Regions from separate parts of the Vreelandella sp. ssv genome, predicted to be linked through region 4. Evidence: predicted binding sites of a transcription regulator. Region 4 holds the regulator's gene; each other region holds the start of a gene.

Region 1 (7,166 bases), 470 kb from region 4:
GCAAACGTTTTCCACTCACTATTAAACGCGGGAAACGCAGTGCTGGTCCGCCAATCACTCCACGGTTTTGAAGTCGTCAGCCACTCCCTTAGCGGGGCGAGATAGTCACTGGCATCCATAGGGCAACTGCCGGGGTAAAGCGGCTCGCGGTAACGGCAGTTAATGTGAAGAGGCCCAGGAGTACGGCGCTGCTGGTCAACCGCTTGGTCAAGCGTGCTGAGTAGGAATGCCGCTTTTATCGCAGCATCTGGCGGCGGCAGGTCGTGGTGAACAATGGTGTGGCGGGAGAAAATATCCCGCTGGTCAATCGCCTGGTTGCTGCCGTTGTCCAGCAGTTCAATCGGGCGGTCGGCAGAAAGCACTATAAGCGGCACGCCGAGCAATTTGGCTTCCACTACCGCCGGATAAAGGTTCGCTAAAGCGGTGCCTGAGGTGGTGATAATGATGACCGGGCGCTGACTGCCCCGGGCAATGCCCAACGCCATAAATCCCAGCCCACGCTCATCAAAGTGGCAGCGGCAGCGCAGCCCGGCGTGTTCGCTGGCGGCCATGGTCAAAGGCGATGAGCGTGAACCCGGCGCCAGCACCACGTCGCGGACGCCTAAGCGGTAGAGCTCCTCCAGCATCAGCGCCGCCCATACATGATTAAAGGTGGCGTGTTGGATGGCAAAATCGGTAGATACAGGTGCTGTCATATGCATTATCCCATCCCAAGCAGTGACATAATGTCAGCAATTTTCGTATCCAGCTCGCGCCACTCCTCGTCCGGCTGAGAGCCTGCCACAATGCCTGCTCCGGCATAAAGGCGAATCGTTTCTGGGCTGATATGGGCGCAGCGAATGGCCACCGACAGGTCACTGCTGGTGTGACTGATTCTACCCAAGACGCCTGCATACCAGCCACGGCGATGGCGCTCATGCTGGCGAATAAATGCCAGTGCCGACTCGCGGGGCACACCGCCCACCGCCGGGGTAGGCGGTAGCACGGCAAGCAACTGTTGGTCAGTGACATCTCGGTGCAACTCGGCGTGAATCAGACGACGGATATGCTGTACCGAGCGCAGCTTAACAGTATGCGCCTCGCCCATCTGGACGTGACAAGAGAGCGGCTCAAGCTGGATCAAAAGCTGCTGATAGACGCACTGGTTTTCCAAGCTGTTTTTCTTATCGGCCAGCAGTTCATCGGCAAGCGTTTGATCTTGCTGGGCATCCCGCCCGCGCCGTGTAGTGCCCGCCAGTGCTTCTGTCGTTAAATGAATCCCTTCACGCTTATAGAGCTGCTCCGGCGGGCAGCCGATAAACGCTTCATGTGAGGTCAATTGGACGCCAAAGTGGAAACAGTCGGCGGCGCCGTCCTGCCAGCGTGCTAGCAGCGCCCAAGGGTTAGGCGTTTCAGGTGTCGTCAGGCAGGTCTCCCGTGAAAGCACCACCTTGGGTGTGTGGCTCAGGTGATCAGGATGGGTGACCTGCGCGACCGATGCCGCCCACGCCTTCTGCGAAGGGCGGTCTTCACGCTGATAAACATGCGGCCGCAAGCGCGGCAACGGCTGCTCCTCTTTCAGGGCAGCCAAACAGGCACGCGCCTGGGCTATCTCGGCCTCTGGGCAGCGGTCATCAAAGCGCAGATTGAGTGATAGCGTCGTCACAGTTTGCTGGCGCCTAAGCTCTATACGCGGCAGCAAAAAATGACAGCCAGGAAAATGCTCCCACCCTACCGTACTGGTGTCGAAAGCCATGCCACCGAAGTAGTCCGGCTGCTCGCCCCCCAAATCTGCCAGCCTGGAAAGGTCAGCCTGCAGCGCGGCTAGTGAATCAAACGCCTTAACAGCCCCCAACGTCGCATACTCAACGGCGCCAGCTTCTCGGGATTGCCAATAGAAGCGGGGATACTCGCTCTGCGCGTTTAGCCATCCCATCAGGTGATTGACCTGACAAGAGGTACTAAGGCGTATAAACCCTTTTTTAGCGCTATCGCTAAGCGTATCAAGCTGGCTTTTGAGTGCCTCAACAGGAGGAATAAATTGCATAATTTACCTATTAGGCCAGCCTTTTCAATTACCTACTAATGACTACTGGGGTGCTTCAGGCCTAGTTTTTGTTTCACATAGGGTAGCACCCATCGATCGCCGCCAAACCGCCCTGCATTAGCACCCGCCACCAGCAAAAAGAACGTCAGCGCAATCATCCATGGATTAGTGGACACCGTGCCTGCCATCAAAAACGACATGTTCATCACGATGGCGAAAAACGCAGCAAAAGATGTCAGCACACCAACGATCAAACCCAGGCCAACTGACACTTCTCCCAGCGGTATAATGACATTAATGATATCGGCATTGGGCAACGCAACATTCTCTAGAAAGGCAACATAATTGGGGTAAACCGCGCTTCCCTCGCGCATCACAGGATTGGCGACAGCATTGCTTAAGAAACCCTCGGCGCTAAAGCCACCGGTGATTTTACCGATGCCCAGAGTTAGCCAGGTGATGCCTAAGTAGAGCCGGAGTAATAACCAAACTACTGCCATATATTTGTTATGTCTAAATAAGTCGCCAATCATCGCGTAAACTCCTGGTATCGGGTGACCAGCAGTGTCGGACAAGATGACGAGGCATATTTTGACGTAGATCTACTTTTCAGCACTTAATCATACATTGACGAATGTTTATTGAATGAAAACGGTCAACAGGAATATCAACGGAATGGAACAAAATAGTCAGCGCCGCCCCTACCAAGCCTGGGTACTCGCCGCTCGCCCCCGAACGCTGCCGCTGGCGTGTGCTTCCATTCTGCTGGGTACGGGACTAGCCGCGAATGTGGATGCACTTAATATGGCAGTACTTGTGCTTGCCCTGCTGACCGCTATAGCACTCCAAGTGCTATCAAATTTAGCCAACGATTACGGTGATGCCGCATCGGGTGCCGACGACGAACAGCGAATAGGGCCTGAAAGGGCAGTCTCTTCCGGTTTGCTTACCTCGGAAAAAATGCGCACGGGAATGATCGTTGCGGCCACGATTGCCGCAGTACTGGGGCTGTTATTGCTGGTCGCCGCGTTTGGGGATCAATGGGGGCAGATTCTCATCTTCATTTCATTAGGGGCTGCGGCCCTGTTGGCAGCGGTAACCTACACCGTTGGGCTAGGTGGAACCCCTTATGGCTACCGAGGGTTTGGGGACATTGCGGTCTTTGTATTTTTTGGGCTACTCGGCGTCTTGGGCACCTACTATCTGCATGTACAGCAACTAAGCTGGCTGCCCTTTCTACCTGCCGCCGCCTGCGGTTTGCTGGCCACCGCCGTACTCAATGTCAATAACGTACGCGATATCGAAAGCGACGCGCGCAACGGCAAGATCACCCTGGCCGTGCGGCTTGGTCGCACCAAGGCGATTAACTACCACTGGGCGCTGCTGGGTATGGCGCTGCTGCTTACCTTGATCTACATGGTTGCACTGCCGGTACCGTGGGTGGGATGGAGCTGCCTGCTGGTGGCCAAGCCACTGACCGATGCAGCCAGAACGTTAAGCCATACCCGTGATGGCGAGATGCTAACCAATATGCTGAAGAAAACGGCCATTTCAACGCTGCTTTATAGCGTGTTGCTGTCTATTGGCTTGGCCTTGTTTTAGACGCTTAAAGCGGGGCAACCACCCCGCTGACAGTCTGCTTCGTGTTAGCTGGGCATGCCTTACAGCACTACCTCATAACCTTCAAACTTGGGCGGGCCAAGGTAGATACCTTCCGGCGCTTTAGCATTGGCATGCGCTTTGCGGAACGCATCTGACTTGGTCCAGTCACGGAAAGCTTCTTCCGATTCCCATACGCTGTGGGAGATAAACACGGTGTGATCTTCCTGGCTTTCACCCTGCAGCATCTTAAATTGCTTAAAGCCCGGCACTTCATCCAGGTGAGAGTCGCGGTTGCGCCACACCTCTAAAAAGTCCTCTTCGCGGCCTGGAGCAATCCGAAAACGGTTCATGGCGATATACATCATTACTCTCCTACTGGGTTGATTCCGCAAACGCTACCTTGATGGTAACGTCACAGGCAAATGGCGAATAGGCTTAGCGGCGAATAGCCCTCAACCGTCGGGTATCAGTATTATTAATGGCTAAGGCACCTATCCAGGTCGTTTGGTTCAAACGCGATTTACGCATTCACGATCACGCGCCGCTTTCTAACGCAGCGGCGGCTGGCCCCGTGTTGCCCGTATTCGCCATTGAACCTGAGCAGTGGCAGGCGCCGGACAGCGCGCTGCGCCACTGGCAATTTGCTGCAGACTCGCTGGCTGATCTCGCTCAAGCGTTGGGAACGCTGGGTTTGCCGCTGTGCCTATGGCAGGGCAGCATGCTTGACCTGCTGGCTGCGCTTAAAGGGCACTATGGCGAGCTTGTCCTTCACTCCCACGAGGAGACCGGCAACGCCTGGAGTTTTGCCCGCGACCTTGACGTTAAAGCATGGTGCCAGCAGCACGGCACGCCATGGCATGAAGCGCGCCAGCACGGCGTAGTGCGTGGCTTAACATCCAGAGTGGCCGACCGCAACGCATGGGAAAAGCAGTGGGAAACGTTAATGACGGCGCCCACCGCCGCTGCCCCGCAAAACGCCCAGGCGGCTGAGGGTTGGCAAGCTTTCCACCATTTTGATGTCGAACAGCTTCACGGCCTGACATTAGGATTTGATACCACGCCCTGCCCCGAGCGACAGCCAGGAGGGCGAAGCGAAGGCCGCGCAGTGTGGCGCAGCTTTGTAACCCAGCGCGGACGGCGCTATCGCGGCTCGCTTTCTAAACCGCTGCTGGCCTGGGAATTTGGCTCAAGGCTTTCGCCCCATTTGGCCTGGGGCACACTCTCCATGCGTGAAGTGGTGCAGTCACTGCGCCGCCAGCGGAAAAAGCATGCGGAAGACACGCCGTGGTCACGCTCACTGCGCGCCTTTGCCTCCCGGCTTCACTGGCACTGCCACTTTATTCAAAAGCTCGAAAGCGAGCCGAGCATAGAGTCACAAACGCTGCACCCCGCGCTGAGCGGCCTGCGCGAGCGCGACCCAGAACACCCCAATCTGATTGCCTGGAAGCGCGGTCAAACCGGCGTACCGCTGGTGGATGCCTGCATGCGCAGCCTGATCGCCACCGGTTGGATCAACTTTCGCATGCGCGCCATGCTGATCTCCCACGCCACTTTTGGCTTAGGGCTGCACTGGTATGAACCCGCGTTACATTTGGCGCGGCTGTTCACCGACTTCGAGCCCGGCATTCACTACCCCCAGGTGCAGATGCAGGCAGGCGCCACGGGCACTAACGCACTGCGAGTGTATAACCCCATCAAACAGGCGGAGGATAACGATCCAGATGGTGAGTTTGTCGCCCGCTGGGTGCCGGAGTTAACCACACTGCCGTTAGAGTGGCGCGCCAAACCCTGGGCCCTACCCGAAAGCCTACGCCAGCGGTTCGGCTTTCAGCCCGGCGAGCACTACCCTCTGCCCAACGACTTTGAAGCCGAAGCGCGGCACTGGAAGAAGATGCTGTATGAGCTTCGCCGCACCCCGGATGCCAGAGAAGCCAGCCAAGCCATTGTGGATAAGCTCGCCAGCCAGCGCCGACCGACCGCTCGGCGCACTAAAAAAGCAAAACCCGACAATCGTCAGCAGCTTGCGCTGTTTGATGAGGGCGGGGAGGAGGATAGGTAGCTGTTACGCTTAGATATACGTGGCCGCAAATGGGGAACAGCACGGTATGACACATGCGCCATTAGAAGGAGCCTGTCGTTCGGCATGCAATTGATATTATTGGTGGACTGCTTCAGTAATGCCGCCAATCGTTACCTATCCTGCGTCTCGTTTGGGGAACTACCGAAATGTGCTTACTCAGTTGACAGGAAAGTATCTAACGATTAGAAGTCGTGCTTTAGCCCGCCCAAGCGAATGAAGTGAGCAATTTGAGCGCTTTGCTATAATTCATGCTCAAACCTGAGCTCTTTTCAAGAATCGGAATTCTCCTAGTCCTATTTGGCTATATCCAGGCAAGTTCCAGAACTCTTTGTGAATTCTTTCTGACAATCTAGGAACTGATCGGGCATCGCTCTCTTTGGTGATGCTCCAGCTAAAATGAGCTCGCTCTTTGTCTTCCTGATGGGCTGTGCCGATAATAATAGTGTTCGCCATAGCGTCAAAACCGATTAACGTAAACTGATTTACGCAGTTAATGTTATCGTGATCATTACAGGCAAAGCTGATGGCAATATTGCTATTACTTGGGTCTGGCCAGACGCGATCCTCTGGATTTTGGATGTCCTCTGGGATTCCAAGAAGCAGTTCTTTGTTAAGAATTTCCACTACTTGCTTATTGTTCCTCAGGCCGTACTGTTCTAAATATTTCATAAGGAATGAGATTCGCTCCAAATGAGCCTTCACAGCATCCTCTGAAACCCTTTTCCTAAAAAATGAGACCATGCTGACTCCTTTCAGAGTGGATCTAACGCTTCGTATCACGGACAGCAAAAAGCGGAGCGACGGAGGAGCATCGCTTTTTGCTGTCCGAGTGCATGCGATCGTTATGTGTTTTCATTTTCTCTGTGCTGAATTACTGACTTTGTTGAAAACAGCAGAATACCTGACCCAACATCGATTACAGCCCACAGATCCTTTGGCAAATGAATCTTAAGTATCGGATTGAAGAGTACGGCCAAAACACCATAAACCCATGGCAATGATTTATGGCTACGGTCGTATGCAATGAAAGCTGCCCATATAAATACGCATGTGGCCACAAGGCGCAAAAGCGTGTAATACCCATACGGCAATGATGCAGCCCCAACAAGCAGCATTACGGAAGCAATATAGATAATCACAATAGGCATTTATTTTTGCCTTTCAGAAAGGCCTAAGCCAGTTACTAGTAGTACGTTTGCCGCTATAGAGATGCCAGTTACTACCCACGCAGCGGTAGTAAAATCCCAGAACGAGATATCGTGCCACCACCACTCAAAAAGTATTGGCGCAAATGTTGTTCCAAACGGAATCATGGACGTAAAGCCGATAAATATAGATAAAACAACAAAAGCTAGGATGCCTTTGAATATTGTCAGTTCGTAGTAGCCTGTAAAATACAAACTATAGATCAGAAAGCCAAACACGATGAATCCGGAAACAGACTTCAGTATGGCTCCA
Region 2 (7,166 bases), 1.4 Mb from region 4:
ATCATACGGCCCAGGGCAATTTGACGGTTTAACTCGGCAAGGATGTTAGTCAAAGCCTGTTGGTCATCGCTAAGGGTGAGGTTGTCGCGATGGAGCATGTCGCGACCACTTTCCAGGTCCTCAATGATGGCATCCAGGGCCTGTTGGGTATTCTCGAACTTGCGAAAGTAGCGTTGCAGGCGGCTGTCGAGGCCTGGAATGATTGCCAGAATGCGGTCCAGAGTGGTTGGTGCCAAACGATGGCGCGCAGGATCCAATCCTTCCATGCGTCCGCGCAGATCGGTGAGTGCTTTGGCGACTGGCCCCCCTTCGTCGCCTTGGTGGGCCAGCTTCCGCAATGGGGTTTGCAGCATGGCACTGCGATGGGCGGCCTGCTGCTGCAATTCAAGCCCCATCTCGTCGACCGCTTGGCGTTGGCGAACCGCCGATGCCTCATCACCCTCGGCGAAGATATCCGCGACAAAACGGTCGGCCATCGCCTCTAACTCTGGGTCGTTGTCACGATCATCACGGTTGTCCGAATTGGCTTTGCTGGTTCCTAATTGGTCGGCGATCTCGTCTACCGGCGGCAGGGAAAGGCGGTGTTCATCATCGGATGGTGGAGCCATTGATATCTCCTGAACTATTAAAAAGTATGAAGAAAGCTGGCTATCATCGGCCGTCGGATTACTCCTTGCGAGCGTAGCGATCCGCACCTTCTACGAAGCGGTGCAGATCTTCCAGTGCCTTCTCGGTAGTGACAGCGGCCTGTGGGCGGGCTGTCTCAATGCGCGCCAACGAAACGGCGGTATCGTCGAGCACAGTTAGGGTGGATTCTATACGGGCCGAGAGCGTGTTTAGCCGGTGCTCAGTCTCCACCAGTAAATCTAGCCGGCGCACTAGGGCGGCGCGTTCCTCATCGCCTAATCGGTTACCCTCCCGCTCTAAGCGAGCACGCACGTAGTGACCATCTACGCTCACCACGCCGCGCGCCTCAGACGCCATGGTCGTGAGCGTATCCACCGCGCCGAAACAGACCTGAGTGACTAGGCCCTGCGAGCGCTCAAATGTCAGCTCGCCCGTGTTGAATCGCTCGCGCAGCACGTCCATCACATGGCGGTAGCGGCTATAGAGACGGTCAGAAAATATCGCAAGGTCGGGGCGGTGCACGTCGAGCAAGCCCTGCTTGGCTCGGCACATCGCCAATACCAGATCATCTGCTCCTACGGGAGGCTTTCCCGGATCAAGTACCGATACTCCCGCTTCATAGGCGTTGCGCTCCTCTTGAGCACGGCGCTGATAAGCTTCGGCTGCTCGTTGAGCCTGCTGGCGGCGCTCGCGTCGGCGGGCTAGCCAGCCACGTAGCGTTCGCTCAATGGGCAACGCGACAGGAATGGCGACAATGCCTGACAGCCAGCCGAAAAGGCTGGGGCTGAAACCACCCCACAGGGAGGTCAGCCATAGCAGCATGCTGATAGAGGGGACGATTAAGCAGTAGCGGGCAATCACCTGCAAGCGGCTTGAAGCCGCCACTGGGAGTGCCCGGGCAGGATTGATGAGGCCGACCAACAGCCAAGGTAGGCAGGTCATGAACAGGCCATAAGAAAAGCCCTGCAGGAATCCCAACATTAATACGGCTATCCTTCAGTCATGGAACGCAAACACCGAGTGTAGAATAACTGAGATAGAACGCTAAGCACTAGTTGGGCGCACTGCAGGCTATTGATTGGCTGGTGGCTATCGCTATTTAATCTTGCAGGTATTGATACCCAATAGCTTATAAGCTGGACAAAAATTAAATAGCCCGGTGGCTAGCGGCAAAACACCGATCCAGCCCCAAACCCCGATAGTGCCTGTCAGGGCCAGGACTATCAGTACAATCCCCACCAGAATGCGTAAGATTTTATCGACATAACCAACATTGCGACTCATAACGAATCCCCCAAGAGCCGCGCGTCACACGGCTGCCTATTAAGAATTTTTTAGTAATTATTTAGTATAACGAAATAACCTATCGGTTATTTGAACAGCATAGATGCCTTTCTGTTTTAGGGCACGATGCAAGCGGTCACAGTTTGATCCATATCAAACCAATGCCCTTTTACTCCAAGCGGGTAACAAAAATTCGATGAGATCTTCAGCTATTCGCAGATAAGGCTAAAAGGCCATGCGCGAGATAACCAGTGGCAAAGGCTAACCCGGCGGCGGCTGTACCCATAAACAATGTGCGCAGTCCGGAGCGCCAAGCTGGTAAGCCATATATAGCGCTTTTAAGCATGCCTATGCTGAGGAACACGCCCCCGGCGAGACCCAGGCTGGCTAAAAATTGTGAGGTAGTTCCAAGGCCTGGTATGGCATAGGGCAGTAATGGCAAAGTGCCGACCACCAAGAAAGCAATAAAAGTAGCCAATGCTGCGCGAAAAGGGTTGAGCCCAACCACTGAAAGACCATGCTCCTCTCGTAACATGGTGGCCACCCACACATCTGGGTTTCGGCATAGGGTCTCAACCACTTGTTCAAGCAGTTCCCCTTCGAATCCCTTTGCCCGGAATAGCTGCCGGATCTCTTCACGTTCGCCTTCTGGCACCATGGCAATGTGCTGACGTTCGGTGCGCTCAGCGCTGGCGATCTGAGCAAGTTGCGCCTGTCCAGCTTCATAGTTGCTCACAGCCATACTGAAGCCATCAGCGAGTAAGTTAGCGAACCCTAGCACTAGCGCTACCTGTGGCGAGAAGCCCGCGCCAAAAGCACCAGAAATTACCGCAAAGGTAGTAACACAGCCATCAATGCCACCGAGCACAGCATCCGGTAACGTCGATGCCTTTACGGGAGTGGCTAGCCGATTACCAATTGCTTTCGGTTGATGTTCATCCAGTAGATGCTCTCGGCTTGAGGGTCTCATAGCGTGCGCCTCTACAGGTTGTGCAATGGTATCTTTAGAAGTATATGCAAGCCAGGGAGTGAGTGTTATTTAAAAATCAACTTGCACGTGACCTGCTAAAGATAAGGAGTGTTAATCAATTCCAGGTGGTGTGGTTAACCTGGTGAGTAACATACGTTTATTGGTTTTTCGAAGCAGGCGATTAACGAGCTTAAATTGCTCTGGATCAATTTTATTCTTCATTAGTGCTTTTTAATCAATTTAGCCATCTTTCCAACCGTAGCGTTTGCGCTATAAGTATTCGAAAGGGTTGCTTGTTCACCAAGGGCCTAAATAAGAGGAGTGGCAACGATGTCAAAGTCAGATTCTCAAATTCAGAAGGATGTGCTTGCCGAACTCAAAAATGAACCTTCAGTTCGAGCTTCAGATATTGGTGTAGAAGTTGAAGATGGGATTGTAACGTTGGCGGGACATGTTGATAGTTATGCTGAAAAGTGGCACGCGGAAGATGCCGCGCAGCGAGTCAGTGGCGTTAAAGGAATTGCTGTAGAAGTTGACGTAAGACTGCCGGGAGATTTTAAGCGCACCGATGCAGATATCGCTCGTGCAGTCAAAAACACATTGGAGTGGAATATATTTATTCCCGATGATCCAGTCAAAGTGATGGTTGAGGATGGTTGGGTGACACTAACCGGCGAAGTCCCTTGGGAATATCAACGTCGCCTAGCCACAACTTCTATTCGTTACTTAGCCGGAGTTACGGGCGTCAGCAATCAGATTACTCTAAAACCTAACCCTACTGCCGGGGCAGTCAAGGCTCAAATAGAAGCTTCGCTTAAGAGAAAAGCTATTCAGGATGCGAATGCAATTAAAGTTGAAGTGCATAATCATGAAGTAACCCTTAGTGGCAAGGCTCACAGCCTTGCTGAAAAAGAGGCCATACGCCATGCTGTATGGAATTCACCTGGTGTCTTAAAAGTGAAAGATAATATAAAAGTTTAAAGGCATGCAGTTATTGTTTTTAATAAACTTTAGTGTGATTATCGAGCTGGCTGCGCTGGCTGCGCTGGCTCGGTAACCACTCAGCCGTTTTTCAAAATAGATTCTTCAACACGCACCGTTCAATAGTGATATAGATAAGAGGTATGCTGAAGTGAGTCTGCCAAATTGGTATCCCTTGCTGGGTAATTTCAAGTATGTCCTTGAATGTTTCGATCTACACAAATTTATAGCTCGCTCCAAATACGCTCTTTCAAGCCCTCGCTAAGCTCCGATATCTTGCGCATGCGTTGAAGGTTGGCTTCTGTCATGTCAGTAGCGATTTCACGATAGCAGGATGCCATCAATACCGGTGTTGGTATCCCCTCAAAACCTAGCGTATGTCGTAAGAGTTTGCTATAGAAAGGCGCCATGATCGCAACGAAGTCCAATTCGTGGCGATATGCATCGTTGACGGTTTCTAGCCATATGCATTGTAGCTTGGTTGCTGTGGGGATGGTGTTTACCCATGGTTGGTACCAGAAAGCGAGCTGATTAGTGACGTTGCTTGATGTAAGCGCGAGTGGCGCTTGAATAGGGGGAAGCTCGAATGTTGTCATTGTGATAAGGCTCCTGTGATAGCTATGGTTAATCGTAAAGCTATGGTTGATGTATTTTATTGTATTATTTTAGCAAACAGTATGGGACATAAATGCAGTTATGGTTTGACCTGCGTCACCCCTATGGCGAAATAAGTCTTTTTTATGAGCCTTTGATGTGAAACTTTGCAAACCATCATGCGCTTATTTTGCTATCTAAAAAGGCTTTGTGTTTTAAGTGTCTTTAGTCATTAACTTATGTTAATAATTGCGCTGCTAGTTTAGGATTAACTTCCTTGCGTTAATTCACCTAACGCAAGTTATTGATGTTGATAAAATAATTGTTCTAGATCAACATTTTTATTATTTGTTAATTATCTCCGCTATAGTCAGCTTTTCTGTGAAAGTCTTTGCGCTATAATGATACATATCGTGAGGCTATGTTTCGATTAAGACATATGCATCACGGTAATATGGATTCCAAACGATATTGCAACCTTCCCCGAATGCGTGGAAAAGGAGTGCTGCCGTGAACAAACCTGCCTCTCAACCTGTAAAGGCTAGCGAACAGTCTGCTTCAGTGCAGGACAGCCAATCATTGAGACCTTTGGAAGAGTTTGATCGCATGATTGAAGGTTTTTTTGATCGAAGTTGGCTAAAGCCTTTTTTTAAAGATGAACTTTTAAAGGAGCGTTTAGGCTTTTTTGGCCAACCTACCCCCAAAATTGACATCATTGATCGTGATAAAGAAATTATCGTACGCGCAGAAATGCCGGGAGTAGACCGAAAGGAATTGGAGATTGAAATATCTGACCATTCTCTGATGCTAAAAGGGAATCGCTCGGGTGAAACTAAGGAGGAGCGTGATAAATATTACCATTCGGAAATGTGGCATGGTTCATTTACTCGAACCATTGCCCTGCCTGTTGATGTCGATACGAGTCATGCTGAGGCTACGTTTAAGGATGGCATATTGACTATCGAACTTCCAAAGTCAAAACAGGATCAGCGGCGCAAACTAGAGGTTAAGTAGAGCGATAGCGTCGTTGAAGACCCGGGCGCCGACGCCAATTTGAGAGTGGATAGCGCTAGTCAATGTTATTGCCATGGAAGGCTATTCGATATGTATGATTCGTCGAGTAAGTAGGCGAGTTACGGCCAGCTAAGGCTTAGCGCTGGATGATCTAAAGACTACCAGTGTTCAGGAAAAACGCATGAAGGTCATGGTGCTGGAAAACCGAGGTGGTCCACTGCTTGAGCGGCAACGGCCTATTCCTATGCCTGGGCCGGGTCACGTATTGCTAAAGGTTGAAGCCTGCGCTGTATGTCGCACTGACCTCCATTTACTTGATGGCGAACTACCGGAAATTCGTTACCCGATTGTTCCAGGACACGAAATCGTTGGTCGTGTGGTTGATTGTGGCCCTGGCGTTACGTTAACGCATGGAATGCGTCTTGGCGTGCCATGGTTAGGATATAGCTGTGGCGCATGTAGGTATTGCTTACACGGGCAGGAAAACCTATGTGATCAGGCTCGCTTTACGGGTTATCAGATAGATGGCGGTTTTGCAGAATATGCCTTGGCGGATCATCGCTTTTGCTTTTCAATCAGTTCCACTTATAGCGCAGCGCAAGCAGCACCTCTTATGTGTGCGGGCTTAATTGGTTATCGGTCTTTGCGAATGTGTGGCGATAATCTGCAACGACTAGGTATCTATGGCTTTGGCGCTGCCGCTCATATAGTTGCTCAAGTTGCGCTGGGGCAGGGTGTCGAGGTATACGCTTTTACTCGTCCGGGAGACGAGCAAGCCCAGCAGTTTGCGCGTCAACTAGGGGCAACGTGGGCAGGAAGCTCCAGCCAGCTTCCTGATGTGGCGTTGGATGCAGCCATTATCTTTGCTCCCGCCGGTGAACTTGTACCCGCTGCACTACGTTCAGTGCGGAAAGGGGGTGTGGTGGTCTGCGGCGGCATTCATATGAGCGATATTCCTTCCTTTCCTTATTCGTTGCTCTGGGGCGAGCGCCAACTGCGCACGGTTGCCAACCTAACCCGTAAGGACGGTAAGGACTTTTTGGAGCTGGTTTCCAAAACGACTGTTAAGACCAAGGTGAAGTGTTATCCCCTCAGTGCCGCTAATGAAGCACTCATGCATCTTCGTGAGGGTAAGCTGACGGGCGCTGCTGTATTAATTATGTCTTAGAATCGCTGTAAAGGAACGACACATTCTTGTAACCAACTCCCTAGTACGATCATGGTGAAACAGCGAACAGATTAGGTGTTCTAAAGCCGGAAGGTGACCGGCTCGCTATCCTTACCAACGGTGTGGGTGTGTTGGCGGTTGATGAGTTTCTGCCACAGGCTTGGTCGCATGCTAACCCCGTCGATATCCATAACGTTGCCCTCGGCCAATGTTATGCAGACGCACTTGGCGTATTACTTGATGAGCGCGAAGCGGATGCAATTTTAGTCTTGAATTGTCCCATTGCGGTTGCCGATAGTATGAAGGGAACAGGGCTTGGCTAGCGTCTCATGCAGTAGATACTCGACTATGTTGTTCCCTTCTTATTCCGGTTGCCAAGGAGCAGGTATGGAGTCACCCACTGCCGATATCGGTTTCTCATCGGATATCCCACTCAAGGATGTCCACGCTTGGCATAGCGATGAGGTCATTGCGGCGCTGGAGACGTCACCAACGGGGCTAACGGCAGACCAAGCTAATAAGCGTCTG
Region 3 (7,166 bases), 120 kb from region 4:
TGAGACCACGTGCATGCGGCCCAGGGTGTCGCCCAAGGCACGGCATTGCGCCAAGTTAGGCGCTTCTGGGTGACGGCCGGGCAGGCGCGGAAATAGCAGCGCCGGTTTGCCTTCCAGACTGTGCAGCGCGATACCTTCGCGGTCATGTACCGTGCCGGGCACCGGGAGGCGGTGCTCGTCTAAATAGTCCAAAAGTTCGACAAAGAACGGCAGCTCTTCGTGCTCACCCTGTTCAAACAGCGTTAAAACGAGCTCGCGGCGGTCGGTAGTCACAAAAAATGTCGAATTTTCAGTGCCGCCCGCAACTCCCTGAAGGGAAACGAAACTACCTACATCAAATTTTTCTAAAAACGCGGCGACCTGTGCGTCGCTAAGCGGGGTAAATACAGCCATGAGAGTCTCGCCCAGGTTGCTAAGCCCATTATTGTAGCGGCTTGGTCGCTGAGTTGGCAGCGTTGTTGTCGATGTAGATTCAGGAGAGGGCGTTTGTCTCTGCAGGCGGCCTGTGCAACGCGTATCATGTGAGTCACTCTTATTGGTAATTCTTTTTAAGCAATCCTATTTAACAATGGAACTTGGTTATGGCTCGCGCACCGATCGTTCTCGTCGATGGCTCTTCCTACCTTTACCGTGCCTTTCATGCGCTTCCGCCGCTGACGACCTCTAATGGTCAGCCTACAGGCGCGGTGAAGGGCGTACTGAACATGCTCAAGCGGCTGATTAAAGATTATCCGGAAAGTCCCATGGCGGTGGTATTCGATGCGCCGGGCAAAACGTTCCGTGATGACATGTACAGCGATTACAAGGCACATCGCCCGCCGATGCCCGATGATCTGCGCAGCCAAATTGCGCCGCTGCACGCCTGTGTCAAAGCGCTGGGTTTACCGCTACTGTGTATTGAAGGCGTCGAGGCGGACGATGTGATTGGCACTCTGGCGCATCATGCTACCCAAGCTGGGCGCGACGCAGTGATCTCTACTGGCGATAAAGATATGGCGCAGCTGGTCAATGCCCATATCACGCTGGTGAACACCATGAAGGATGAAACCCTGGACGAGGCGGGCGTGGAAGAAAAATTCGGCCTACCGCCCGCGCTGATTATCGATTTTCTCGCCCTGATGGGGGACAAGGTCGATAACATTCCCGGCGTGCCCGGCGTGGGTGAAAAAACCGCCATTGGCCTGCTTCAAGGCATGGGCGGTGGGCTGGAGACCATTTATGGTGATTTAGAGCGAGTAAAAACGCTCACTTTTCGGGGCGCCAAAACCCTGCCCAAGAAGCTTGAAGAGCATCGCGATCAAGCGTTTCTCTCCTATCAGTTGGCCACCATCAAAGTCGATTGCGATCTGCCGGTGGGCCTGGATGATTTGGATATTGCCCATCCAGACCGCGAAGCGTTGGTTACCCTGTACAAAGAGATGGAGTTCCGTCAGTGGTTGGGCGAGTTGCTGGAAGGCAAAGACGAAGGCGTGGATGACGTTAAAGGCGGCGAGCCGGCGCCCGCCAGCGCTGATGAAGCGGGTAGCGAGTCCGAGGATAGCGGTTTCGGGCAAGCGTCTGTTCGTGAAGACCAGGTCATCCTAGAACAGGCAGACTTCGAGCGCTGGTTGAAGCGGCTACAAAACGCCGAGCGCTTCTGCTTCGATCTGGAAACCACCAGTCTTAATTACATGGATGCGGAAATTGTTGGCATTGGCTTGTCGCTGGAAGCGGGGGAGGCGGCTTATATCCCCCTTGCCCACGACTACCTGGATGCGCCTAAGCAGCTTGACCGCAAAACGGTGTTGGCGGCGCTAAAACCGCTGCTGGAAGACCCGACAAAAACCAAGGTTGGCCAAAACCTCAAGTACGATATTTCGGTTTTGGCCAATTACGCTATTTCCGTGGTTGGCCCTTTTGCCGACACCATGCTGGCGTCGTATGTGCTCAATTCTACCGCCACCCGGCATGATATGGATTCGCTAGCGCTCAAGTATTTGGGCGAAAAAACCATTTCATTTGAAGAGATTGCGGGTAAGGGGGCGAAGCAGCTGACCTTCAACCAAATTGCCCTGGAGCAGGCGGTACCTTACGCCTGTGAAGATGTCGACATCACCCTGCGGCTGCAGCAGGTGTTGCGTCCTCAGGTCGAAAGCGAAGGGCGCTTGGCGGAGGTGCTGGATCATATCGAGCTGCCGCTGATCAAAGTGCTCTCGCGGATTGAGCGCAACGGGGTCGCGGTAGATGCCGAGCTACTGCACAAACAGAGCCAGCAGCTAGAGCAGCGCATTGGCGAATTAGAGCGCGAGGCGTTTGAGCTGGCCGGGCGCGAATTTAACCTGGGTTCGCCCAAGCAGTTGGGGCAGATTCTGTTTGAAGAGCAGAAGATTCCTGTGCTCAAGAAAACGCCCAAGGGCGCGCCTTCTACCGCTGAAGGCGTATTGGAAGAATTGGCGCTGGATTACCCGCTGCCCAAGGTCATCATGCAGCACCGGGGGCTTGCCAAGCTGAAGTCCACCTACACCGATAAGCTGCCACGGTTGCTCAATAAGGCCACTGGCAGGGTGCATACCAGCTACCACCAAGCCGTTACGGCTACCGGGCGGTTGTCATCGTCTGATCCTAACTTGCAGAACATCCCCATCCGCACCGAAGAGGGGCGCAAAATTCGTCAGGCATTTATTGCCCGCCCCGGCTACCGCATTGTCGCCGCCGACTACTCGCAAATTGAGCTGCGCATCATGGCGCACTTATCTGAAGATAAAGGGCTGCTTGAGGCATTTGCCGAAGGGCGTGATATCCACACGGCCACGGCGGCGGAAGTGTTTGGTACCTCCCTTGATAAGGTCTCTGGCGATCAGCGTCGTAGTGCCAAAGCAATCAACTTCGGTTTGATTTATGGCATGAGTGCTTGGGGCCTGTCGCGTCAGCTGCGTATCGAACGTGGCCAAGCGCAGACCTATATTGACCGCTACTTTGACCGTTACCCAGGGGTTGCCCGCTACATGGAGCGCATCCGCTCCCAGGCAGCTGAGGATGGCTTTGTCGAAACCGTGCTGGGTCGGCGGCTCTACCTGCCGGAGATTCAGTCACAAAACCGTAACCGCCGCCAAGGCGCCGAGCGCACCGCGATTAACGCACCGATGCAGGGCACCGCTGCCGATATCATCAAGCAGGCGATGATTGATGTGGATGCATGGCTGGAAGAAGGCGAGTTCGATGCGCTGATGGTGATGCAGGTGCACGATGAACTGGTGTTTGAGGTCGCCGCAAAGCAGGTGGAGGCGTTTATTGAGCAGGTGCAAAAACGCATGCAGGGGGCTGCAGAGTTGAAAGTACCGCTGATTGTAGAAGCGGAAAGCGGCGCCAACTGGGACGAAGCCCACTAATGCTACTACCAATGCCGCCAGCCTCGTTCGTCTACGCCTAATAATGTGGAGTAGTGTGGATGGCATTTTGTCGCAACAGTGCAATGCTTCAGTAAGGAGTTGACCAAGATCAATTTTTTGGCTCGGGTGGAGGAATAGCCTATACACATCGCTTTACCTGGGTTAGCACCTATCTGTGGTTTCCCGGTGGAGCGAAAGGTGTGTTTACGCTATCCATCGGGAGCCACTCATGGACATTGTTGAATTATCCAGGTTGCAGTTCGCCTTTACGGCGATGGTGCATTTCCTGTTTGTACCCTTAACGCTAGGACTGTCGATACTGCTGGCGATCATGGAGTCAGTCTATGTGATGACCGGCAGAACCATTTATCGTCAGATGACCAAGTTCTGGGGCAAGCTATTTGGTATTAACTTTGCGCTGGGGGTCACCACCGGCATCGCCATGGAGTTTCAGTTCGGCACCAACTGGTCGTACTACTCTCACTATGTCGGCGATATTTTCGGCGCGCCCCTGGCGATAGAAGCCTTGATGGCGTTCTTCCTTGAGTCGACGCTGGTCGGGCTGTTCTTTTTCGGCTGGGATCGCCTGTCAAAACAGAAGCATCTGGCGGTCACCTGGCTGATGGCGCTGGCGACCAATATGTCGGCCCTATGGATTCTGGTCGCCAATGGCTGGATGCAGCATCCGGTAGGGTCGGAGCTCAATCTTGCCACCATGCGTATGGAGTTGGTCAGCTTTGCTGAAGTGCTGCTAAACCCCGTTGCCCAAGTCAAATTCGTGCATACCGTGTCGGCGGGCTACGTCACCGGCGCGGTTTTCGTGTTGGCGATTTCAAGCTGGTACCTGCTCAAGGGCCGCGAGGTTGCCTTTGCCCGGCGCAGCTTCGCGATTGCGTCTGCCTTCGGGTTGGCCAGCGCACTATCGGTCATTGTGCTGGGCGATGAGTCCGGCTATGAGCTGGGTGATGTGCAGAAGGTCAAGCTGGCGGCTATCGAAGCAGAGTGGCAAACCCATCCCGCACCGGCAGCCTTCACGCTGTTCGGACTACCCAACGAGGCGCAACAGCATACCGACTTCGCCGTTCGCATACCGGGCGTGATGGGCTTGATCGCCACGCGCTCGCTGGATACCGAAGTGATGGGCATTCGCGAGCTTAAGGAGGAACACCGCGAACGTATCATCAATGGCCAGGAAGCCTACGCTCTCATGCAGCGGCTACGCAGTGATGAAGGGAGCGAAGGGGACATGGTCCGGTTCGAGGAAGTGCGCCGCGATCTTGGCTACGGGCTACTGCTTAGCGCCTATAGCGACGATGTGGCCAATGCCTCCGCCGCCGAAATTGATCAAGCCGTTGAAGCGTCGATCCCCAAGGTTTGGCCGCTTTTCTGGTCTTTTCGGGCCATGGTAGCCGCAGGGTTTAGCATGCTGTTGCTGTTTGCGCTGGCCTTCTGGCATAGCGTACGTCGTCAGCCAGAGAAGTCCCGCTGGCTACTTCGCTTCGCACTGTTTAGCCTGCCGCTTCCCTGGATTGCCTGTGAGGCGGGCTGGTTCGTGGCCGAGTATGGACGCCAGCCCTGGGCCATCGGCGAGATCCTACCGGTACATCTGGCTATTTCCAGTCTGACGGCTGAACAGGTGCTCACCACCCTGATTGCCATTGGTGTCCTCTACACCACCTTCGTCATCATCGAAATGTGGTTGATGCAGCACTTTGCTCGCAAGGGGCCTTCCGGTAGCGGTTACCTGGAGGATGACGCCGACGCTGACTATCCAATCCCAACCCCCGCACGGGAGGCATGATGATGGACTACGAAACACTTAGGTTTGTCTGGTGGGTGCTGATCGGCGTGCTGTTGATCGGCTTCGCCGTCACCGATGGGTTTGATATGGGCGTTGCCACCTTGCTCAAAATAGTCGGGCGTGGCGATGAAGAGCGCCGGGTGATGATCAACTCCATGGCGCCTCACTGGGACGGCAATCAGGTCTGGCTGGTGACCGCCGGGGGAGCACTGTTTGCCGCCTGGCCACCGGTTTACGCCACGGCTTTCAACGGCTTCTATTTCGCCTTGATGCTAACGCTGTTTGCGCTATTCCTGCGGCCCTTGGCGTTCGATTACCGCTCCAAGTTGGACAATCCCACCTGGCGCAGCCGCTGGGACTGGGGGCTGACGATCGGTTCCGCCGTTCCCGCGCTGATCTTTGGTGTCGCCTTCGGCAATCTCTTGCAAGGCGTTCCCTTCCAGTTCGATGACTATCTGCGCTTGGAGTATCAGGGTGGCTTGCTGGGGCTATTGAACCCCTTTGCACTATTGGCCGGGCTTTTGAGTCTGTTGATGTTCGTCACCCACGGAGCGGCCTGGCTGCAGCTCAAAACCGAGGGCGAACTGCGCCGTCGTAGTGCCGCCATCGGCAGCCTGACAGCACTGGTGTGCGCGGCACTGTTCGTGCTGGGTGGGGTTTGGCTGCTATGGGGGATTGATGGCTACCAGGTAACCAGCGTGATCGATACCCAGGGCTACAACGATACCACCGGGAAAATCGTGGCGGTGAGTGCTGGCGGCTGGATGACCAACTACAACCGCTTCCCACTGTTGTGGCTACTGCCCGTACTGGGCGTAGTAGGGTTTGTGCTCTGTGCGCTGACCATGAAACTGGGACGCCATGCGCTGGCATTTACCAGCTCAGCGGTGGCTATGGCCATGGTGGTGGTCACCACGGGTGTGACGATGTTCCCCTTCGTGATGCCATCGTCGCTCAACCCTAACCATAGCCTGACCATGTGGGATGCCACAGCGAGTGAGCTAACGCTCAAGATCATGTTTGTGGTGGTGTGCATCTTCGTGCCGTTGATACTGCTCTATACCGCCTGGAGTTATTGGGTCATGCGCGGTCGTCTGAATGAGCAGTTCATTCGTGATAACGACAAAGCGCTTTACTGAGGAGGGGATCGTATGTGGTATTTCGCCTGGATTTTGGGTGTCACGCTGGCGGCCACCGTCAGCATTCTTAACGCCATGTGGCTTGAAGTGAATGGCTATGAAGGCGAATCCGAGCATGAGCGGAGCGACTGAAGCCAATGATGCGAGGCAGTTGCTAAACCGCTGCCTCGCCGCTCAACGCTGGCGGTTGCGTGGCGCCGCGCTGTTGGCGATGATCGGCGTGGTGCTGCTGATTGCCCAGTGTTGGCTGCTGGCCAAACTTTTCCACCATTGGTTGCTGTTTTGGCAGGATGGGGCGTCTCAGGCTCCCTCGCCGGTTTTGCTAGCAGGACTGGCCATTTGTATGGTGCTACGCCCTTTCCTACACGCTGGCCGTGAGCGGCTGTCTCGGCAGGCCAGCCTGCGTGCCCGAGATTCGCTACGCAGCCAGTTACTCGAGCAGCTTGGACGGTTGGGGCCGATTAGGCGCCAATTTGGCAGTGATGGTGCCTTGGCCACCCAAGTGCTGGAGCAGGTAGACGCCCTGGATGGCTACATTAGCCGCTATTGGGTACAACGTCTGCTCGCGGTGCTAGTGCCTTGCCTGATAGCCGCGGTGGTAGCGCTACATAGTCCGTTGGCGGCTGGATTGATGCTAATGACCGCGCCTTTAGTGCCGCTGTTCATGATTCTTGTCGGGCGTGCTGCTGCGGGGGCTAGTCAACAGCAGTTCACGGCGTTAGCGCGTATGGGAGGCCGTTTCCTTGATCTGGTTCGGGGGATGGCCACGCTGCAACGCATGGGCGCAACGGACCAGGCAGAGACCCAGGTAGCCCAGGCGAGTGATGCTTACCGTGGGCGTACCATGCGGGTGCTAAG
Region 4 (7,166 bases):
ACCTTTCTGAGTTTGAATCAGATGGGCGACCTGATTGATCGACTGGATGCGCGCTTTGGTCTTTCATCGTCTTCTCAGCGCGATTACGCGATTGAAATAGACCCTCGCGAAGCGGATGTGTTTACCCTGCGACACCTGCAGTCGCTTGGCTTCAACCGCATCAGTTTAGGGGTGCAGGACTTGGCCCCACTGGTGCAGAAAGCCATTAACCGCATTCAGCCGCGAGTCCTCACCGAAACATTGATGGATGAAGCCCATCGGCTGGGGTTTCGCTCTCTCAATCTCGATTTAATCTACGGCCTGCCGTTTCAAACCGAAAAGAGCTTTGCGAATACCCTTCGTCAGGTCATTGAGATGAACCCCGCACGGCTTTCGGTCTTCAACTATGCCCATATGCCTGAGCGCTTTACCCCCCAGCGACGTATTAACGTCGATGACTTGCCGGGCAGCGACGAGAAACTGGCGATTCTGCACACCACGATTGAGATGCTTACGGCGGCAGGTTACGTGCATATCGGGATGGATCACTTTGCTCGTCCCAATGACAGCTTAGCCATTGCTCAGCGCGAAGGCTCGCTGCAGCGCAACTTTCAAGGCTATTCCAGCCATGCCCAGTGTGATCTGGTAGGGCTGGGCGTTTCCGCCATTTCACGGGTAGGCAGTGTCTATGCGCAGAATCCTGGTGACCTGGCCCGTTATGAAGCGGCACTGGACCAAGGCCAACTGGCGACGGTGCGCGGGCTGCGCCTGAGTGATGATGACCTGATCCGCCGAGACGTGATTGAACGACTGATGTGCGATATGCACATCGACCTGTCCGCCGTTGGTCAGCGCTGGAACATCGATGCTCCCCGCTACTTTGCACCGGCGCTGGAGAGCTTACAAAGCGCCGAGCGCGACGGTCTGCTGACCCGGAGCGGCGATCAGCTTAGCGTAACCCCTATGGGTCGCTTGCTGATTCGCCATTTAGCCATGGCGTTTGATGCCCATTTTGCTGGGCAAACGGGGCAGCACTACTCAAAGATTGTGTAATCGGGCTGTCGCTAACCACATGAAGCTTCCATAATAATGGATGCAGCTGTTAGTACGGCACGGATAACGTAAAATTTCTCTTGAACGCTACTCAAGGAGCTATGCATGTTGGATCCCATGAACCGACGACGCTCGCTACTCCATGAAGCTCGTTGCCAGACCTGCAGCCTGAGCTCGCTGTGCCTGCCGCTTGCCCTTGAGCTAGATGATATCGGGCAGTTCGATGCCATTATTCGCCGCCGGGCACCGCTGAAAAAGGGCGAGCCACTGTTTCGCCAGGGCGACGCCTTCACCAGCGTGTATGCGGTTCGCTCAGGCAGCTTGAAGCAGGTGACGGCGGAGGGGAATGGCAGCGAGCAACTGACCAACTTCTACCTGCCCAGTGAGCTGGTGGGGCTGGACGGAATTGATGAAGAGCACTACCCCGGCAGCGTTATCGCCCTGGAAACGACCACTATCTGTGAGATTCCTTTTGACCGCCTGGATTTACTCTCCGAGGAGCTGCCCGAACTGCGCGGCCAGCTGTATCGCAGCATGAGCAAGGAGCTACGCGATGACCGCCGCATGATGCGTCTGCTGTCACGTAAAACCGCTGATCAGCGGCTAGCGAGCTTCTTGATCACCCTCTCGGATCGTTTTCGTCGCCGGGGCTACTCGCCTTACAGCTTTCGCCTATCAATGCCCAGAGCCGATATCGGCAACTACCTGGGCTTAGCGGTGGAAACCGTCAGCCGTATTTTAAGCCGCTTTCAACAGCAGAGCGTGGTGGCGGTTTCTGGGCGAGAGGTCAATATTCTCGATATGCAGCGCTTGATTACTCTCGCCGAGGAGGAAGAACAAACGGTTAGCTGAATTAGCTAACGTTAAATGCCTGGATACGCCCGGCCAGCAGCTCCGCCTGTTTGGCCTCTAAGCCTTCAAAATCGAATAGGCTGCGGTCTGCCAACTGGGAAGGCGCAATATTAGTCACCGCTTTAAACATGCTTTCTAGACGGCCGGGGAATTTCTTATCCCATTCGGCGAGCATCTCTTTGACCACTTGGCGCTGCATATTGGGCTGGGAGCCGCAGAGATTGCAGGGAATAATCGGAAACTCCATTAACCGAGAAAATTCAGCAATATCCGCTTCTTTGCAGTAAGCCAACGGTCGAATAACAATATTTTTGCCATCATTGGAGAGCAGTTTGGGCGGCATCGCTTTCAAGTTGCCCCCAAAGAACATGTTGAGAAACAGGGTTTCAAGGATATCTTCGCGGTGGTGGCCCAATGCAATTTTGTTGGCACCGATCTCTTCGGCAAAACCATACAGCGAACCGCGGCGCAGGCGTGAACAGAGTGCGCAAGTCGTTTTGCCTTCTGGCGTTTTTTCCTTCACCACCGAATAGGTATCACGCTCGACGATGTGATACTCCACGCCCTGTTTATCCAAATAAGCTGGCAGCACGTGTTCAGGAAAACCGGGCTGCTTTTGATCTAGATTGACCGCCACTATCGAAAAATTAACCGGTGCGTTGCGCTGTAAATTGCGCAAAATCTCCAGCATCGTGTAGCTGTCTTTGCCGCCGGAGAGGCACACCATCACACGGTCGCCTTCATTGATCATTTGGTAATCAATAATGGCATTGCCCACATCTCGGCGCAGGCGCTTTTGCAGTTTGTTAAATTCACGCTTCTGCTTAACATCAGCCAGCTCAGGCTGGTCGCGCTCAACGTCAGCTTGGGAGGCTCCAAGGTGAGCAGGGTCAAAATGATCAAGAGATTGCATGGTATAAGCACTGCCGAGGGTGGAAGGCATTCAAGAAAAAAGTGGCTGCTATTCTAACAACACTCATCGCCCAGACCCAACTACTCAGAGAGAACCACCCAAGATATCGCAATGTAAAATGACTGCCCTGACGATTAAACCGTACTCGGTGAGAGGGTAGGTTGAAGCGAGGGTCTTTTTCCAGGGATGGAAAAAGTAGCGCCCAGGGATGGGGTCACAGTGCCCTCGCGGAAACCTTCCCTCTGCACCACGATAGCTGCCACTAAGCTGCCTCTGCCATCACCCGCTGCAGACGCATATACAGCAGCGCGCTTGCCGTCGCTTCGCCTAACATACTTTGCATGCCCATCGAGGGCACCTGCCAGCACGCCAGCGCCTGGGTAAAGCTACTGGGTGCATCGACCTCAGGGTGCAAACGCCGCAGCTGGCGCTGGTGCAGCTTTGCCAAATCGACCTGGGCATTGGGCAGCGCGAAATCCAGCCGCTCGCTCAGCAATGTATTTAACGCCCCAATCCGCTTGTCCAACTGCCAGCCGACAATGGGGCGATTGCCGATAAACTCTACCAACGCATTTAAATTGTCGCTGCTCGGGCAAGAGACCTCCCCCGCCTGACATAGCAAGTGATGGCGACGCAGCGACGCATTCTCAGCCTGCCCCGGTATGCCAAGCGTCAGCACAAAGGCGCGACTGGTGCGCACCTGCTGCTGGCTGAGCACCACCGCTGCCAGACTGATCACCGGGGAAGATGCCGTGGGCGTTGCCGTGCAAGCAAGCGCGACTAGTTCATCGCCCATATAGGGGTTAAATAGCCAGGCATAGTGAGAGTCAGCACAGCGACGCCGGTCGCTTTCGCGTCTCAGCAAAGTACGCAAGGAACCGCTAAAGAGAGCCACGTGTCGATCTAATAGCCGCATTCCTGTCACGAATACTCCAAATGATATCGATGGAAAAGCCGCTGCTTGAAGTCTTTCACAATGTGCAGCGCTTCACGCAATAGGTCACGTTCGAGAGAAGAGAGGTTTTGCACCACCACGCGATTGGCACGGTTCGCCTCTGGCGACGTGCTGGTTGCTTCCAGTGCATTGAGCTGCTGCCTGAGACGCAGCTCGGAAAATAGCGCCAGCGCTTCGCCCAGGTCATCGGCAAAACGACGGTCCAGTCGGCCATCGGCAGCCAGTGCGTCTAAACGATCCAGGGTCGAGGTGGCTTTGATCCGCCGCTCAAGAGCCATGGTGCGCACGCCGTGAACAATGGGGAAGATGCCCCCTTTCTTAATATCGATACCGTGCTGGGGCTTTTTCAACGTACCAAACAGGGTCAGCGGCGTGGAAAAACGCAGCGCCGTGCGGGCAAAATAGGAGAGCAGAAGTTCATCACCTGAGCAGCGTTCAAATAGCTCTTCTCGTACGCTCTCAAGCAGGCTGGAGTTACCGGTCACGGCATGGGCATCAAGCATAATCGCCAGTTTCATCAGGCTATCGCCATCCCGCTCGCTGGCCCATTTAGCAATATTGCTCTTCCACTGCGACACCGTGGCCACCCATTCAGGGTTCGACACCATAATATTGCCGGGGCACGGCGGGTAACCGAGCTGTATGAGGGTGTCAGTGAGCGTTTGCATGTGACTCGTAAGATCAGGCCACTGCGCGTCATCGGCTAAAATCAAGCCATTATCCTGGTCTGTTTTTAGGATTTGCTCACCACGCCCTTCGCTGCCCATCACCATCATGCAACTCTGTTCGTGGTACTTCTCATCGACAGTGAACTCCCAGGCTTTGCTCATAATACGACCGTTCAGCGCAGCGAGCAGATCCATCGCAAAGCGCAGCTTTACACCCTGAGCCATCAGCGCTTTGACCAGCTCCGGCGTACGCTGGCTGGCTGCCGACAGCGCCTCTAAACTGCTCGCCTGTTCGACCTGTAAACTCACCACGTAGCTGCGGCTTGAGAAATAGCTAAGCACGTCGGTGAGTTCGACAACGCCTTTTAAGGCGTTTTGCTCGAGCACCACTACCCGTGTCACTTTATGGCGTGTCATCAAGACCAATACTTCAAACAAGTACTGATCCGGTGCGACGGTCACCAGATTAAAATGGGCGATTTCATCGACGGGTGATGACACCGGGTGACCGCCTAACACCAACCCATTGAGCAGGTCGGTTTTGGTCACCATGCCCAATTTGCCCTGAGTCTCTACCAACAGGCTGTCGGCATGACTTTCATTAAGCTGTTTCACCGCGCTAGCGATATCAGTAGACGCTGCCATCAGCAGCGGCTCACGCATACACTCGCTGACCTTAGCCAGCATAAAGCCCGCCATAGTGACACCACCTTCAGCGCGCTTTTCAGTCAGTAACCGCGCCTTGTGAGCCAATGACTGACGAAAGAAGTTACTAAAGTCAGGATAATGACGGCATAGCTGCTGAAACAGCGCCTTAGGCAGCAGGTAACAAAGGCACTCCTGCTCAGCCTTAAAGCGATAGCGGCTTTTACCATTAAGAATGCTGATCGCGCCAAATAGGTCCCCGGCAGTGTAGTGACCAATACGTGCGGTAGACGAGGGGAGCGTAGGGTCGATTTCCGCCACCTCACCTCTGTGTATCAGAAACACAAACTCGCCGACTTGACCGGTCTCTAGAATAATTTCGTCACGATCATAGTAAGCAAGGTCCATACCACGGCGAATGTGGTCGCGCCCTTCATCGTCAAGAAGCGTGAACGGTAGTTGGGATAGATCCACATCAACCATTTTGCATGACCTCACTCAACTAAAGGCGAACTAGAAAGAAACAAGTAGACTTAATCATGTACTCCGGACGATATTGATTCACATCACAGGAGTCATTCCCACGCTTCAAAAACTGTTATCGGTTATTATGTGAAGGTGGCTCTACGGGTATAAAGGATTCACTTCCCAAGTAGCAAGTATAACGTTGTTATACCTTTAGCTATCACGCTAAGGTCGAAGCGACTTTTGATACGCGACCAAAGTATTAATACTTACTAACTGTGTTTAACATCAAAACGTAACCCATGCATTTAAAGTAGCCAATAACCACATTCATTTGCTCACTAGACTATCGTCCTATAGCTCTGCAAACGCCTACAAACTTCGCTTAAACAGTAGTCAAAAACTCGCATTTTCAACTACATGCAAAATATAAAAGTATTTAAATTGCTTATTGATACCAAAGTCTGGGATTTATTTTTTGGCGTTTATTGTCCAGTATTAACAGTGAGTCATGCAGGGTAATCGCACGTCACTAACTAACTCGAAATTCTATATCGAACAATAAGGTGACGTGCTGATAAAAGCTGGCTCACCACTCTTTACAACTGGGTGGCTTTCGACGTGCGATTGCCCTGATGGATCACACGCTATTCCTCGTGAACTTTCCCAACCTTAAAAATCACAAGTGGAGAGCAACACAATGGCAGACGACAAAACCAATGCTGCTGAATACTGGAAAGCTAACGTTCGCTTAATTTTCGGATGCCTGGCTGTTTGGGCATTTGTTTCTTACGGATGCGCTATCCTCTTTCGCCCACTGCTCGCCGGTATTCCGGTTGGCGGCACCGATCTTGGCTTCTGGTTTGCACAACAGGGCTCCATTTTAACGTTTATCGTGCTGATCTTCTTCTATTCCTGGAAGATGAATAAGCTCGATCAAAAATTTGGACTTGGGGAGTAAGCCGGTATGAGCCAGTTTGCAATCAACCTACTGTTCGTAGGCTCCTCCTTTGCCCTATATATCGGCATTGCGATTTGGGCCCGAGCAGGCTCGACGAAAGACTTCTATGTAGCGGGCGGCGGCGTTCACCCCATCGTTAACGGCATGGCGACCGCGGCGGACTGGATGTCAGCAGCGTCGTTTATTTCCATGGCAGGTCTACTGGCCTCGGGTGGCTACGCTAACTCCACTTTCCTGATGGGCTGGACCGGTGGCTACGTTATCCTTGCGATGCTATTAGCCCCTTACCTGCGTAAGTTTGGTAAGTTCACCGTGCCCGACTTCATTGGTGACCGCTTCTACAGCAACACCGCTCGCCTGGTGGCGATTGTGTGTTTGATTGTGGCGTCAGTCACCTATGTAATCGGTCAGATGACCGGTGCGGGCGTGGCATTCTCACGCTTCCTCGAAGTCAGCAACACTTGGGGTATCTGGTTAGCCGCGCTGATCGTATTCCTCTACGCAGTATTTGGCGGCATGAAGGGCATTACCTACACCCAGGTAGCTCAGTACATCGTTCTGATCATTGCTTATACCATTCCTGCGGTGTTTATTGCTTTCCAACTGACCGGCAACCCAATTCCAATGTTCGGTATGTTTAGTACGCATACCGAATCAGGCATACCGCTGCTGGCT

The links. Region 4 encodes FNR, which switches genes on or off when oxygen is low (the NO sensors DNR and NnrR bind a similar motif). Its sites were predicted from a motif close to TTGATNTANATCAA; they were not measured.
Positions count from the first base shown of each region.
Region 1: a site for FNR is predicted at 2,618-2,631, ahead of AC5TBW_RS17100 (1,4-dihydroxy-2-naphthoate polyprenyltransferase). Genes of this name have one in related genera too.
Region 2: a site for FNR is predicted at 4,779-4,792, ahead of AC5TBW_RS08860 (Hsp20/alpha crystallin family protein). Genes of this name have one in related genera too.
Region 3: a site for FNR is predicted at 3,468-3,481, ahead of AC5TBW_RS15445 (cytochrome ubiquinol oxidase subunit I). Genes of this name have one in related genera too.

Region 1 covers NZ_CM182545.1:3,749,651-3,756,816, forward strand. Annotated here, with positions in the region: gene menD (2-succinyl-5-enolpyruvyl-6-hydroxy-3-cyclohexene-1-carboxylic-acid synthase) at 1-695, opposite strand, end outside; gene AC5TBW_RS17090 (isochorismate synthase) at 701-2,026, opposite strand; gene AC5TBW_RS17095 (DoxX family protein) at 2,062-2,559, opposite strand; gene AC5TBW_RS17100 (1,4-dihydroxy-2-naphthoate polyprenyltransferase) at 2,702-3,628, shown strand; gene hmuQ (heme-degrading protein HmuQ) at 3,688-3,990, opposite strand; gene AC5TBW_RS17110 (cryptochrome/deoxyribodipyrimidine photo-lyase family protein) at 4,107-5,687, shown strand; gene AC5TBW_RS17115 (hypothetical protein) at 5,961-6,449, opposite strand; gene AC5TBW_RS17120 (DUF6804 family protein) at 6,551-6,856, opposite strand; gene AC5TBW_RS17125 (hypothetical protein) at 6,857-7,166, opposite strand, start outside.
Region 2 covers NZ_CM182545.1:1,928,350-1,935,515, forward strand. Annotated here, with positions in the region: gene AC5TBW_RS08830 (toxic anion resistance protein) at 1-608, opposite strand, end outside; gene AC5TBW_RS08835 (cobyrinic acid a,c-diamide synthase) at 667-1,608, opposite strand; gene AC5TBW_RS08840 (YgaP family membrane protein) at 1,723-1,911, opposite strand; gene AC5TBW_RS08845 (VIT1/CCC1 transporter family protein) at 2,117-2,881, opposite strand; gene AC5TBW_RS08850 (BON domain-containing protein) at 3,212-3,862, shown strand; gene AC5TBW_RS08855 (hypothetical protein) at 4,087-4,458, opposite strand; gene AC5TBW_RS08860 (Hsp20/alpha crystallin family protein) at 4,967-5,470, shown strand; gene AC5TBW_RS08865 (zinc-dependent alcohol dehydrogenase family protein) at 5,652-6,638, shown strand; gene AC5TBW_RS08870 (HAD-IC family P-type ATPase) at 7,026-7,166, shown strand, end outside.
Region 3 covers NZ_CM182545.1:3,397,760-3,404,925, reverse strand. Annotated here, with positions in the region: gene AC5TBW_RS15455 (homoserine kinase) at 1-393, opposite strand, end outside; gene polA (DNA polymerase I) at 582-3,368, shown strand; gene AC5TBW_RS15445 (cytochrome ubiquinol oxidase subunit I) at 3,598-5,169, shown strand; gene cydB (cytochrome d ubiquinol oxidase subunit II) at 5,166-6,308, shown strand; gene cydX (cytochrome bd-I oxidase subunit CydX) at 6,321-6,440, shown strand; gene cydD (thiol reductant ABC exporter subunit CydD) at 6,424-7,166, shown strand, end outside.
Region 4 covers NZ_CM182545.1:3,279,309-3,286,474, forward strand. Annotated here, with positions in the region: gene hemN (oxygen-independent coproporphyrinogen III oxidase) at 1-1,032, shown strand, start outside; gene fnr (fumarate/nitrate reduction transcriptional regulator Fnr) at 1,138-1,884, shown strand; gene ttcA (tRNA 2-thiocytidine(32) synthetase TtcA) at 1,886-2,797, opposite strand; gene AC5TBW_RS14920 (3'-5' exonuclease family protein) at 3,060-3,713, opposite strand; gene AC5TBW_RS14925 (DUF294 nucleotidyltransferase-like domain-containing protein) at 3,719-5,548, opposite strand; gene AC5TBW_RS14930 (DUF4212 domain-containing protein) at 6,231-6,491, shown strand; gene AC5TBW_RS14935 (sodium:solute symporter family protein) at 6,498-7,166, shown strand, end outside.